2 regions of the Corynebacterium sp. CCM 9204 genome follow, and region 2 is predicted to be linked to the other one. Evidence: predicted binding sites of a transcription regulator. Region 2 holds the regulator's gene; the other holds the start of a gene.

Region 1 (6,997 bases), 260 kb from region 2:
CATCGCCCCCTGCATGAGATACGAGTAGACGTCGCGGGAGAGAATCGGAGCGGCGAACAGGAATGGCAGAGTCCACCAAGTAAGTGAACGGACCACGCCACGGCAGTCCACCATGCCCCTTAGTACGCCACGTCCCAAAAGAACCCATGCCAGACTCATCAATCCGAGCCCCAGCCACATCGCCACGGTGGATACCGCGGCACCGTGTCCATAGGAGAGGAAGGACAGGCCCAATGCGTCGAGAACACCGCCACGGTAGCGGATCGCACCGCCGCCGAATGAGGCGAGTGTGATGATGATGGCGGCCACGGCCCCCACTCGGCGGGCGTCCGGGTGACGGGTGGACAGTCCGTCGAGTAGGCGGAAGCGGAGGATGGTGTTCACGGTGTCACATTCGCCGGGTGGTGGCACGGACCGTGAGATCGTCCAGCATCGACCGGACGGACGGTGTGAGCTCGACCGCGTCCAACTTTGAGAGCCCCGACGCCGTCAGTTCTTGGATGCGGTGCTCGACCTTCTGCTCAGCGCCGGTCATACGAATCAGATCGGTCAGGTCCGCGATGTCGGACGGTGAGGTCACTGCGCCGATTCCAGCCCGCAATTTCTCTGCCTCGGCGGGAGCGTTCGCATCGAGGTGGCGCAGAGCCTCCGCCACCAGTACTGTCCGTTTTCCTTCCCGGAGATCGTCTCCGGCAGGCTTCCCGGTCACGTCAGGATCGCCGAACACCCCAAGGAGATCGTCCCGAAGCTGATATGCGATGCCGATGTCATGTCCGAAACCGCGGTAGGCGGAGACAAGCTCAGGGGACGCCCCGCCCAGCATTGCTCCGAGATGGAGAGGACGTTCGATGGTGTAAGCGGCTGACTTGTAACGATTGATCTTTTCTGCGACCTCGATCCGTTCATCACGAGAGGATTCCACGGTGATATCGAGCATCTGCCCGGCGATCACCTCGGTTCGCATCGCCCACCACGGTTCCATCGCTGCACGGAGTCTTTCCACCGGGAGGTCCGCTCCCAGAAGCATCTCATCGGACCACGCGAGTGCGAGATCCCCCAGCAGCGTAGCCGTTGACAGGCCGAAATGTGCTGGATCTCCCGCCCACCCAGCCTCGCGGTGCCGGTCCTCGACGATACGGTGGACCGTTGGTCGGCCGCGTCGAGTGTCGGAGGAATCGATGATGTCGTCATGGATCAATGCGCAGGCCTGAATCAGTTCTAGGGAACTCACGGCTTCCAGCACCGCGTCGGGATTTTCTGACGTGGATTGCGTACCCAACCAGCCCACCCAAGCGAAGAGGGGACGAATGCGTTTTCCACCCCCGAGAACGAAGTCCTCGAGCAGATCCGTCGCCTCGACGACGTGTGCGTCGATCCCGGTAACTACCTCTCTTCTCGTGGCGAAGAAAGTGGCCAGGTGGCACTGGACGAGTGCTGGGATCATGCTCAGGTCGTGGGGCTTGTCTGTGCTGGTCATGCGAGTCCTCGGGGGGTGGTTGAGGGGGGATGGTGGACCGAATTATGAACAGAGCGGTCTATTTCGGGGTAGGTTCGTTGGGCAACCGTTCCTGCCTCACCAACAAGATACCCAGAGATGTCTCCATCACATACACCTGCCGTCAACCAGACCTCGGTAACTGAAGCGATAAGCCGTCCTGCCAAGGGGCGTATCCCGTTTTCGGTCGAATTCATGCCGCCTCGCGATGATGCCGCAGAGCAGCGGATGTGGCACGCGGTCGACACCTTTGACAGTCTCGGTGCCGCTTTCGTTTCCGTGACGTACGGGGCAGGTGGGTCGACACGTTCCAGGACTAGTCGGATAGCCCGGCAGCTAGCGAGACGTCCACTCCCGACGCTTGTGCATCTGACCCTGGTCAACCACACCGTCGAGGAGCTTGAGGATATTCTGTGGACTTATGCGGGGGTCGGCCTAACAAATCTGCTCGCGCTCCGAGGAGACCCCCCGGGTGACCCGACCGGCGAATGGAAGCCAACCCCGGGAGGGCTCACCTATGCCATCGACCTCATCGAGATGACTCGTGCGCTTCCGGAAACGCGACACTTTGAGATCGGTGTCGCGTCCTTCCCGGAACTCCACTACCGGGCGACCTCGGAGGAAGCGGACACACTGCACACCTTGAATAAACTCCGTGCGGGAGCCGAGTACTCGATTACCCAGATGTTCCTCGACTGCGACCACTATCTCCGGTTGCGGGATCGACTTGCCGCGGCTGATCCGGTGCATGGCGCGAAGCCTGTCATTCCAGGGCTGATGCCGATTACCTCTCTTCGATCACTCCGTAGACAGATTGAATTGTCCAGCGCGAAATTACCGAAGAAACTGGAGCAGCAGATGGTTCGGGCGGCGGGCGGGGATGAGAACGCGAACGCAGATGCTGTCAGGGAGGTTGGGATCGAATGGACCACATGCATGGCTGAACGTCTCATCGCCGAGGGGGCGCCAGATCTTCATTTCATGACGTTGAACAATGCTCGGGCGACACAGGAGGTTCTGCATAACCTTGGGATGGCGCCTGAATGGAGTGGCAACGGGGTTATCGGGAGCTTCGTGGCGGGATGACTCTCTCCGTGTTCCGGAGGGGGAGTTCGGCCGCTAGAACGGCGAAGAGTCTGGGATCCGCGAAGAAGGTGAAGTGGCGGATGACGTCGGTGAAGCCCAGGGACCGGTAGAGGCTGAATGCGCGGTTTGCTTCATGGGGTACCTCGGGGGTGGAAAGCAAGGCCCAGGACTGGGGGGCATCCTCGAGCAGTGCGGTGAGTAGTTTTCTCCCGATACCGCGTCCCTGCATCTCCGGGAGTACGTGGAGTTCACTGACCTCGTAATAATCCGCGAGCATCTCAGGCCACCGGGGATCCACTCCTCCGGATCTGGCGAGGCCATCGGCGATCGCGCGGGTCCAGTTCTTTCCGGGCTCACCGTTCATTCCGTATGCGATTCCGGTTATCTGACCGTCGGATACCGAACAGACGGCTTTGAACCCGGGGTTGTGGACGAGACTCCGCCATTGGCGGACTCGGCCTTGTCGGGAATGTCCACCTAGGCCTTGGGCATCGAGGTCCATTGCGATCCAGTAGATGTCCACCAACTCCGGGCAGTGGTTTACGAAATCCAGGGGGGACATGGGGAGGATGGCGGTATTCACAGGCTCCATGGAACCATGTGTATCCCTGTTGACGGGAGGGACGGGGTGTGATTCCGGTCGCGGAGCAGTTGTTGGGGGTTTCCTGGTTGAGGAATCGGTGACTCATTCCTGACTGCACCCCGAGGAATATATCGAATATATGTTCTAAATTTGGTTCGGTGTGTCCCCCGGGTGTTCTACCTTGTTTGAGAAAACAGTCTCCGGGATGGGTGTGGCTGGGTTTCGATGGAAAGGAAGGTGAATGATCGTGTCCAACGTTGTTTCCGCAACCACGCGTTTCAATCAGGATGTGGGGGCCCGGACGAAGTTTCTTCGGCGTGCGGTTCTTCTCCTGTCGGAAGCTCGTTCTCAGCAGGAAAGGGGTGTGCTTGATGCGGCCGTGGAAGAGGGGTATCGGGCCGCGTTGAGAACTGCGGGTGCTCTGGTGGCGAATAGTTCCGTCTCCCGGAGGCGCCGGCTGCCGTCGAGTGCGTGGGATCAATTGTCACTGGTGGATGCTGAGTGTGCGTGTTGGGCCGCGCGTCTATCCCGGTATTCTGGTCTTCGGAATCGGGCTATGTGTGTGACCGGTTTTCTCGATGGTGCCGTGGTGGATAAGTTTCTGAATGAGGTGGGGGAGTTTATTGATGTGGCGGAGCGGCGGGAGGGGATACTGCGGTCTGCGGCCTGAGTGGCGTCTCTGTGGATGGACGGCGGTGTCCGTATCGCCTCACTGTGTTGCGGTGGAGGTGGGGTGGGAACTTTCCGGATAATCTGAGCGTTATCGTTTATGACAGCAAGACACAGAAGTATGGCGCCACGCCCCGGGAGGATCACCATGTCGCTTTCTGAGCAGGAACAGAGGATGTTCCGTGAGATCGAAGAGTCGCTGATGGCGGACCCGAAGTTCGGGTCGGGGCTCGGTGGGGTTGTGTCGAGTGGGTCGGCTTCACCTGCGGTGTCCATTAGGGGAATTGCGGTCGGTGCCGTGGGGTTGCTGCTGCTTATCGGGGGCGTGGCCTTCAGTCTCCACAGTCTCTGGTTTGTCGCGTTGAGTGTGCTCGGCTTCCTGATTATGTTCGGGGCGGGGGTGTGGATGCTGCGTGGTGGCGGGGGTCTCGATGACGGCTTCGATGATGATCTGGGCGACCTGACGTCCCGGGCGCGATTCAGTGGATTCGGGGCGCGTGACTCGTCGTCCGGTTTCGGCTCCCGAATTGAGGATCGGTTCCGCAAACGTTTCGAGGAGTGATTCAGGGCTCTATCGACCGTAGATGAGAACCCCGCCGGAGAACCTTTCCGGCGGGGTTCTCATCTGTCTGCTTGCTCGCGGGAGTGGGCCCGAAGGTGTGTACTCGCGCATCCCCACTTTCCCCCACCATTTTTCCCCACTTTGCCCCACTGTCATGGGCGAGTGTTCTTTGCATTCTTAAATCACCAGGTAGATGGGGTAATTGAGGGCTTTGGGTCCGGTGGTGTGGATGGGGTTGGAGTTGTGTGAGGTCACTTTTGGGGGAGTGTAGTAATTGTGGAGCTTCTGTGTCTCCCACTTGAAATCTTGATAAAAAATGCAGGTTAAAGCATTGATTGATGAACTGTAGGTTTGTGAATTGAGTCCTCTGGTGTTGCTGGTGGGGGAAAGTGGGGTACTGTGGTGCTCAGTGGCGGGAAGACCGGGGATACGTGTCCCGGTTGGACCGTCGGAGATGGATTCATCCTCCTGAGGACACGCGAGTGAAAGGCGGTGCCGGACATGTTTCTCGGCACCTACACCCCGAAGCTCGATGACAAGGGAAGGCTGACTCTTCCGGCGAAGTTCCGTGAGGAGCTTGCCGGTGGTCTCGTTGTTTCCATGGGGCAGGATCACTCTCTGGCGGTCTTCCCCAAAGAAGAGTTCGAGGCGCGCACCCGGCGTGCCGCCGAGATCTCACGGACCAATCCGAGGGCGCGTGCCTTCATCCGTAATCTCGCCGCGAGCGCGGTGGAGCAGCGGCCTGATGGGCACGGTCGGATCACGCTCTCTCCGGCGCATCGTGAATACGCGAGGCTCACCAAGGAGTGCGTGGTCATCGGTGCAGTCGAATCCCTCGAGATCTGGGACGCCCAGTCCTGGGATGAATATCAGAAGCAGACAGAGGAGATGTTCTCTGCTGCTGCTGATCCGGATCTCAGTGGTCTGCTCTGACCGTGACCACAACAACCGAATCGAGTGGAGTGCGTGCACGGACTCTGTCCGGAGCGTCGCTCTGGTGTACTTCCCCGACATCAGATAGATGCCCCGGACAGGGCCCTGCACTCACCCCATCGACCATATGAACAGCAACCCGGGCCCGGTGGCCTGGCCGACCGACCAGGAGGGGGCGATGATGATGACCGTCGACGGCGACCACGGACATGTTCCCGTCCTGCGTGACCGAGTCACGGAGTTGCTTCAACCTGCGGTTGAAGCCGCAGGAGACCAGGCGGTGATCATCGACGGGACACTCGGGGCCGGTGGACACACAGAGCATTTCCTCACGACTTTTCCCAATGTTCGCGTGATTGGGCTGGATCGTGACCCCATCGCGCTGGCCCGGGCGACTGAGCGGTTGGCGTCCTTCGGAGACAGGTTCCGTGGCATTCACACCCGCTTCGACCATTTCTCTTCCGCGATTTCCGATGATGGTGGTGCAGTCTGTGCTCTCGTGAGGGAGTGCGGGGTCGCTGGTGCGCTGTTTGATCTGGGCGTCTCATCCATGCAGCTCGACCAGACTGAACGTGGTTTCGCGTATTCGAAGGACGCACCATTGGACATGCGGATGGATCCGACTTCAGGGATCACCGCCGCGGACATCCTCAATACCTACGACCACGGTCAACTGGCCCATGTACTGAAGGCCTACGGGGATGAGCGTTTTGCAGGCAAGATTGCTTCAGCGGTGCTCCGTGAACGGGAGAAGGAACCGTTCACGACGTCCGGCCGACTCGTCGAGTTGCTCTATACCACGATCCCGGCGGCCGCCCGACGTACGGGAGGGCACCCCGCGAAGCGGACGTTCCAGGCACTGCGCGTCGAGGTCAATGGTGAACTTGATTCGGTGGCTGCGATGGTTCCGGCGATCACCCGGGAATTGAGGGTTGGTGGCCGTGCTGTGTTCATGGCCTACCAGTCGTTGGAGGACCGCATCGTGAAACGGGAACTCGCAAGACTGACCGTTTCCAGGACTCCACAGGGGCTACCGGTTGATCTACCGGGTACCGCCCCTGAGTTCCGCCTCGTGACACGTGGTGCAGAAAAGGCACCACAGAACGAGATTGAAGACAATCCCCGGGCTGCCCCAGTGCGGGTGCGCGCAGTGGAACGGATAGCACAGTCGAACGGAGAGACCCGATGAGCACGACAGCACGCCTCCGGGCGACCCCTGAATCAGATTTCGCCCATGTCCCTGCAACCCCCACCCGTGGCCCCTCACGGGGTCGGATGTCTACCCCAGGAGGAGATACCAGAACCCCGGTACGTGGGGGAGGTGGAGCTGACGCTACGGTGATTGATCTGCGGCCTGCTCCACGGGTCCGTCCTCAGCGTCCGAATGCGACTCCGCCGATGCCGCAGCGTCGGAGGTTCCAGTGGGCACCTGGATCCAGACAGGTGGTGTCGGTCCGAGGTCGTCGTATCGTGGCTCCGAAGGCCGATCCGGTTCGTGTCCGATTCGCGATTGTTCTCGTTGTGACGCTTCTCGCCGGGGTCATGCTGACCATTTACCTTTCCGGTCTGACCACTCAGCAGACCTTTCGGCTCCAGGAACTGTCGCGTACGGACAGTCGACTGGGAAATCAGATCGAGACACTGAACCGGGATCATCAGTCGGCGACGT
Region 2 (6,997 bases):
ATCTGTGCTGGCGAAGCTGACCATGTAGTCGCAGCCCATTTTTGTAGCATCGCAGAGAACGACAACCTTTCGGGCGTTGATGATCATTGACCGCTTGACCGCTGCTTCTTGACTATCCGCCGTGGACAGGCCGTGATCCAGGGTGAGGGCGTTTGTCCCGATGAATGCTACGTCTGCTCTCATGAGTGCGAGGGTCCGTAGCGCGGTGTCTCCGACCACCGCCTGAGTGATTGAGCGAACGGAACCGCCGAGTAACTGGACCTCGTCGAGCCCCGCCGAGGCCATTTTCAACGCAATGGGCAAGCAGTTTGTGACGATCGACCAGCGCGGTGCCATGGGATGCCCGGAAATGAGATCGGCGAGAGCTGCCAGCGTCGTACCTGCGTCGAGGAACATTCCCCCCTGGGGTTCAGGAAGGTAGTCGAGTGCGGCTCGGGCGATAGCGGATTTCGCCGAGGAAGCACTCTTCGCTCGAACATCGACGGCCAGTTCGGCCGTCTGAAAATTCTGACTTGCGACCGCACCGCCGTGCACCCTGTGAACGGTTCCCTCATTATCGAGTACGGCAAGATCACGGCGAATGGTTTCTGCGGTCACGTCGAAGCGGTCCGCGAGTTCCGTGACATTGACACGACCTTCTACCGCGGTCAGCGAAGCGATCTGCCTACGGCGTTCTTCTGCGTACATGGATCCTCCTTGGTGCACGGCAGAAACCAGTCGCGATCGGGAGATAGTCCGGTTTCAGAAACATCAGATGAGTGAATATGCATCTGGTTGTTGGATTTCCCGGATACGACGCTGAGGGTGATGGTCTGCTGCCGGTGTTTCGGCCTGCTTGTTTACCTAACTGCCCCAGTGTCCCATAAAACCGAAACAACCGGACGGAAAGGGGCGCTATCGGGAGATCAAAACCACAAATCCACAGGCTTCGAAGGTGTCATCGTGACGAGAGGGCGACCTGAATGCTCAAGGTAGTTGCATTTCACGGCATATTTATGGGATTTAAGCGTCAATCCTGTGAACGCAGGCTACTGATCGGAGAAACAGACACTAACCCCCCGATCGTGTGTAGCGGTCGGGAGAGGGGGAGCATCGAATGCAGCGTCTTACAGTGCTCTACGGGTCAGAGCTTGCGGATAACGGAGACCACTTTACCCATGATCTCCGCGTCGTCACCGTTGATCGGAGAAAAGGCGTCGTTTCGGGGGAGTAGCCAGACTCCGGAAGCGTCGCGGTGGAACTCCTTGACAGTTGCCTCCCCGTCAATCATTGCTGCGACGATCTCGCCTTGTTCCGCCACGGGTTGCCTGCGAATAATCACCCAGTCCCCATCAAGAATCGCCGCGTCACGCATGGACTCACCCACTACTTCAAGCATGAAGAGCTCGCCTCCACCCACGAATTCGGTGGGGAGCGGGTAGTACTCCTGGATATTCTGTTCCGCGAGGATCGGGCTGCCTGCGGCGATAGCCCCCAGTGCCGGAATCATACTCGTTTGCGCCTGTTCGCCGTTGTCCGGATGCCCGATCTTCTTCCGCCGTTGCTTCGTCGGGCCAGGCATGTGACGCACGTCGACGGCGCGTGGTTTGTTGGGGTCGCGCCGGAGAAAGCCCTTCTTCTCCAGTTCTTTCAACTGATAGGCCACCGATGACGTGGACTGCAGCCCAGCCGCGTCACCGATCTCCCTGATGCTCGGTGGATATCCCCGGAGCACCACAGCATCCCGGATGACTTCGAGGATCCGGCGCTGACGGGGGGAGAGCTGGGACGGATCTGGTTTGTTGACTGTGGGCATCGGGACTCCTGGTCTGTTCTGTCGGGATGGATTTTCCGCACCGTGGTGGCTGGGCAGACCATCGGGTGTGGGATCTTTGGGCTTCGACCTCTGGAAGATCCCCGAGATCACCCGTGTTGCACCAGCCGGAAAGGCGGGTCATTTCCGGGGCTCTGGGAATGGTTGAACTGTTCGGTATCGCAGCGTGGATGCTGCACCCCACACTACATAATTTCGAACGATTGTAACACGGGTGTTCGAAAATCATCTTCAAGCTCTGGACAACGTTACGGCGAGATGTTATAAATCGAACATAGGGTCGACATAGAACATGTGGGCGACGTCGGTGTTCGATTGCTCCAATGTCGAAAATCAGTTGTTTTCAGTGCTGGAGGTTTAAAAATGAAGGTGAAGAACGGCATGATTCATGCAGGTAAATATGCTTTTCCGTCGCACAGTACTTCTGCTGCTCCCGTCTCGGTCTGGAGTGGGGGTTGTCGTTCGTTGGGGTCCTCGTCTGGCTACAGTGTTCGAAAAAATCGATCTGATTTTAGAACATCCTGGCCAATGGGAGAGTTGCATGACGAGGGGGTGGAACCAGGCAGCGGCTGGGCCGTGGGGCGTGATGTTGAGCGGGGTGCCGCTCTTCGCACTTACGCTGCTGGAGCACTCGTCGGTGGTGCGTTGTTTTTCGGTCTGCTCATCGCGGTGCCTGATGGCGGTGAGCCATCGGTCCAAGTGCCGCACTCGACGACAACCGTCATTTCGGGGCGTTGAGGTTCGATGGCGGATCGCCGGTCATCGGTGCGGGCATTAGACTGGAGAACGCCGGTCTGGTCCGGAGCCCCGAGTTTGATGAGGATGACACTGTGCACTGCCCCTTCTGCCACCAGTCCACTTCCCGAGTGATCGACTCGCGCACAATTGATGGAGGATCTGCAGTGAGGCGCCGACGGGAATGTAGTAACTGTCATGGGCGCTTCACCACCGTCGAAAAGGCCGTTTTGATGGTTGTAAAACGGAATGGAGTGTCTGAGCCGTTTAGCCGGGAGAAAGTCATCACAGGTGTTCGCCGCGCATGTCAGGGACGGGACGTTTCGGATGACGCGTTAAAACGTCTCGCCCAACAGGTTGAGGAGACAGTTCGTCAGCACGGCAGCTCACAGGTTCCTGCGAACACCATTGGACTGGCTATCCTCAAACCGTTGCGGGAACTGGATGAGGTTGCTTATCTTCGGTTTGCATCGGTCTACAAGTCGTTCGAGTCTGCCGGAGATTTCGAATCAGAGATCAGGTTGATGCGCCGCCGATCACGAGAACATTGACATCGACCGGGGCGATGGGACGTTTCATCACCGTAGTGCATCAACCGCTTTCTGGATACGTCGGAAACTGATCGGGTGCGGAGTGCCCAGGCGCTGTGCGAACAAGCTCACCCGGAGTTCCTGGATCATCCACCGGACTTCTTTCGCCTCAGATGCTCTGGCTCGGCCTGGGGGGAGCTTCTTCAATTTCGCTTCGAGATAATCGACTGCCGACTCCACGGTATCCTGATTATCCGCATCCCGATCGGGGTCGTGTCCCATGGCGTCGAGTCGGATCGCCATTGCCTGAAGATAACGCGGTAGGTGCCGCAAATGACGGATGCCATGTATGGAAACCGCATTCTGAGGGAGCAGGAAGTCGAGCTGAGCACGCATGTCATCTATTGCGTCACCGGACCATTCGGACAATTCATCCTTGACCCGGTGATAATCAACTAGACCAGGTGCCAGACTTGTAACAATCTCACGGACCGTACGCGGTATCTCGGGTGCAATCCGGGCGACGAGATCTCGGAACGCTGAGGGGGTACGGACTGGGCCCCCCGCGGCAATCAGAGTGTCCCTGATTGCCGCGATTCGGGCGTCGTTGATGAGTCCGTCGGCGCCTCCATGAGGATAGTTCTCCACCGCGACTCTTTGTCTGAGGGGTAGTCCCTTGAGCATCTGTTTTGTCGGGACCCGGATCTCTCGCATTAGCAAAGTGAGGGTGGCGGTGAGCATGGAGGAATCCGCTGCTTGTCTCGTCGGCATCACACGCACCGCAACCCCGTCGGGGACCGCGACGAGTGCCGGGTATGCGGTCACCTCCTGGCCGTCGACTCTGGTCTGGATCTCCGATGCGACTTCTCCGATGCTGACTTCGTCCCAGCTCTTGGAGATAGCACGCTGGATGTCCTCACTGACTCGGTTGACGGACGCGGTGATCTGTTCAGCGTTACGATGCTTGAGGGATTTGAGATCCCGATCTCTATCGATGACGTCTCCGCGTTTGTCGACAGCAGCGTAACTGATACGAAGATGTTCTGGGAGTTTCTGGGGACGGAAATCGGTGTCATTGATACCGGTTCCTCCGAGTTGTCTGAGAGCATTCGCGAGTTGCGTGTAGAGACTCCCTTTGTACGGCTCGAGAAGAGGTATCGCGCGTTCGGCGAAATCCGGGGCAGGTACAACCGTCCGGCGCAGTGCTTTCGGGAGCGTTCTGATGAGTTCGGTCACGAGCTCGCGTCGGACACCGGGAACAAGCCAATCGAAGCCGTCATCGGAGACGCCGGCGAGTAGCGGTACCGGAATACGGACGGTGACACCGTCATCCGAGGCGCCGGGTTCGAAATGGTAGGTGAGGGCGTAGTTGATATTCCCCTGCCTCCAGAAATCCGGGAATGCTTCTTCACTGACATCGTGAGCTTCTTCGTTGATGAGAGCATCGGGGTCGAAATCGAGGAAATCAGGGGTGTCCCGCTGCTTCTTCTTCCACCATGAGTCAAAGGTTCTCCCAGTGGTCACGGTGTCCGGGATACGTGCATCATAGAAGCCGAAGAGCGTGTCTTCGTCGACTACGATGTCGCGGCGCCTCGCTTTATCCTCGAGTTCCGCTGCGTCGTCGAGCATCGCACGATTGTCGTGGAAGAACCGGTGGTGCGTCGTCCAATCGCCTTCGATGAGTGCATGCCGGACGAACATGTCTCTCGCTGCACCCGGATCAACCCGGTGATAGGTAACTGTACGGTCGGCGATGATCGTCACGCCGTAGAGAGTTGATTTCTGGTGCACCATCGCTGCGGTCCGCTTCGCTGACCAAAAGGGCTCGGAATACGAGTGCCTGAGCAGATGCGGTGCTGTGCGTTCCACCATCTCGGGTTCGATGCGGGCAGCGTCGCGGGCCCACAACCTTGAGGTCTCGACCAGTTCTGCTGCCATGACGAACTGAGGTGGTTTCTTTGCCAGAGCAGACCCTGGGAAGATCATGAATTTGGTACCTCGTGCCCCCTGGAACTCGCGGGAATCACCGATCCGCATCCCGATGTGGGAGAGGAGACCTGAAAGAAGTGCGGTGTGGATGGATTCGGTATCCGTCTTCGTGGCGACATCCGTGTTTGCGATCCACCCGAATTGTGTTGAGATAGTCCGGAGTTGGCGGACCAGATCAAACCATTCCCGGATGCGGACATAGTGGAGGAACTCGCTCTTCATCCGTTTACGGAAGGCGTTCCCCGTCAATTCGTTGCGGGTTTCATGGAGATAGTCCCACAGTTTGAGATAACCGAGAAAATCTGATCCGGTATCCTTGAATCTTGCGTGTGCCTGATCAGCCTGAGCCTGGTGATCGAGTGGACGTTCCCGGACATCCTGGATGGTCATGGCTGCGACGATGACGAGGACGTTGTGGAGACATCCGAGCCGTTCTGCCTCGACGAGCATACGGGCCATTCTTGGATCGACGGGGATACGTGCGAGCTGCCGACCCACCGGAGTGAGTTGCGGAGCACCGTTGTCCTCGCCATCGGCGAGTGCGCCAAGTTCGTGTAGGAGAAGCAGACCATCACGAACAGCCCGATTGTCCGGTGGTTGGATAAACGGGAACTCAGTGATGTCTCCGAGTCTGAGTGCCGCCATTTGGAGGATGACGCTGGCTAGATTTGTCCGGAGAATCTCTGGGTCGGTGAATTCCGGGCGTGATGTGAAATCTTCCTCGGAGTACAACCGGATGGCGACGCCATCCGCGATGCGGCCGCAGCGCCCGGAACGTTGTTTCGCCGACGCTTGCGAGATGGGTTCGATCGGGAGACGTTGGACCTTGGTGCGGGCTGAATACCTGGAGATACGGGCGAGCCCGGTGTCCACCACGTAGTGGATTCCCGGTACCGTGAGGGAGGTCTCTGCGATGTTGGTGGCGAGGACGATACGCCGACCTCGATGGCTGGAGAACGCTCGGTGCTGCTCCGCGTTGGAAAGGCGCCCGAACAAAGGCGTTACCTCGACCCCCCGCCAGCGCCGTCCCTCGATAGTTTCCATCGCATCGCGGATGTCGCTTTCGCCAGCGAAGAAACAGAGAATGTCCCCTGGGCCGATGGCCATGAGTTCTTCGAGGGCTTCCACCAGACCGTCCAGGGGATCCTGATCGATGACTTTCCCCTCGACTTCGAACTCAAGGGGGCGGTAGCGGATCTCAACGGGGAACGTCCTTCCGGAGACCTCGATGATCGGGGCGGGATTGCCCTTGGCATCGCAGAAATGCTTGGCGAAGGCCTCTGGAGCGATGGTCGCCGAGGTCACTATAATCTTGAGATCCGGTCGTTTGGGAAGAAGCTGTTTGAGATATCCCATCAAGAAGTCGATGTTGAGGCTCCGCTCATGAGCCTCGTCGATGATGATGGTGTCGTAGGCGTTGAGGTACCGATCGCGTTGCATCTCCGCCAGGAGAATACCGTCGGTCATGAGTTTCACTGACGTGGATGCTGAGACTCTGTCATCGAAACGGATCGCATAGCCGATCGCCTCGCCTACTGTTTGACCGAGTTCGTCGGCGATGCGTTCGGCGACGGTTCGTGCGGCCAAGCGACGTGGTTGGGTGTGTCCGATAAGTCCGCGACGGCCGCGCCCGAGATCCAGACAGATTTTCGGGATCTGGGTAGTTTTTCCCGAACCCGTCTCGCCAGCGATGATCACCACCTGGTTGTCGCGGATCGCGGCGGCGATGTCATCGCGGCGTGCGGTGACGGGTAGTTGCTCGGGGTAGGTGATCTTCGGGATCACGGCCCGTCGGGTCGCTAGTCTGATGCGTGCCGTATCGATGTCTCGTGCGATGGACAGGAGGGCTTTGACGGAACGGGCCTTATGAAGGCGTCGGCGGAACGTACGCTCGTCGGCTATCGTCACCTCATCGAGGCGCCTGAGGAGC

The links. Region 2 encodes LexA, which represses DNA repair genes until DNA is damaged. Its sites were predicted from a motif close to CGAACANNTGTTCG; they were not measured.
Region 1: QWU43_RS01765 (SAV_6107 family HEPN domain-containing protein) is a predicted target of LexA. The motif match lies at 3,297-3,310, and genes of this name have one in related genera.

The regions. Positions count from the first base shown of each region.
Region 1 covers NZ_JAUERX010000001.1:395,140-402,136, forward strand. Annotated here, with positions in the region: gene QWU43_RS01745 (alpha-(1->6)-mannopyranosyltransferase A) at 1-375, opposite strand, end outside; gene QWU43_RS01750 (polyprenyl synthetase family protein) at 389-1,477, opposite strand; gene QWU43_RS01755 (methylenetetrahydrofolate reductase) at 1,595-2,581, shown strand; gene QWU43_RS01760 (GNAT family N-acetyltransferase) at 2,556-3,173, opposite strand; gene QWU43_RS01765 (SAV_6107 family HEPN domain-containing protein) at 3,406-3,834, shown strand; gene QWU43_RS01770 (DUF3040 domain-containing protein) at 3,982-4,395, shown strand; gene mraZ (division/cell wall cluster transcriptional repressor MraZ) at 4,897-5,328, shown strand; gene rsmH (16S rRNA (cytosine(1402)-N(4))-methyltransferase RsmH) at 5,507-6,517, shown strand; gene QWU43_RS01785 (hypothetical protein) at 6,514-6,997, shown strand, end outside.
Region 2 covers NZ_JAUERX010000001.1:657,178-664,174, forward strand. Annotated here, with positions in the region: gene QWU43_RS02885 (DeoR/GlpR family DNA-binding transcription regulator) at 1-687, opposite strand, end outside; gene lexA (transcriptional repressor LexA) at 1,124-1,795, opposite strand; gene QWU43_RS02895 (hypothetical protein) at 2,342-2,551, shown strand; gene nrdR (transcriptional regulator NrdR) at 2,644-3,099, shown strand; gene hrpA (ATP-dependent RNA helicase HrpA) at 3,127-6,997, opposite strand, start outside.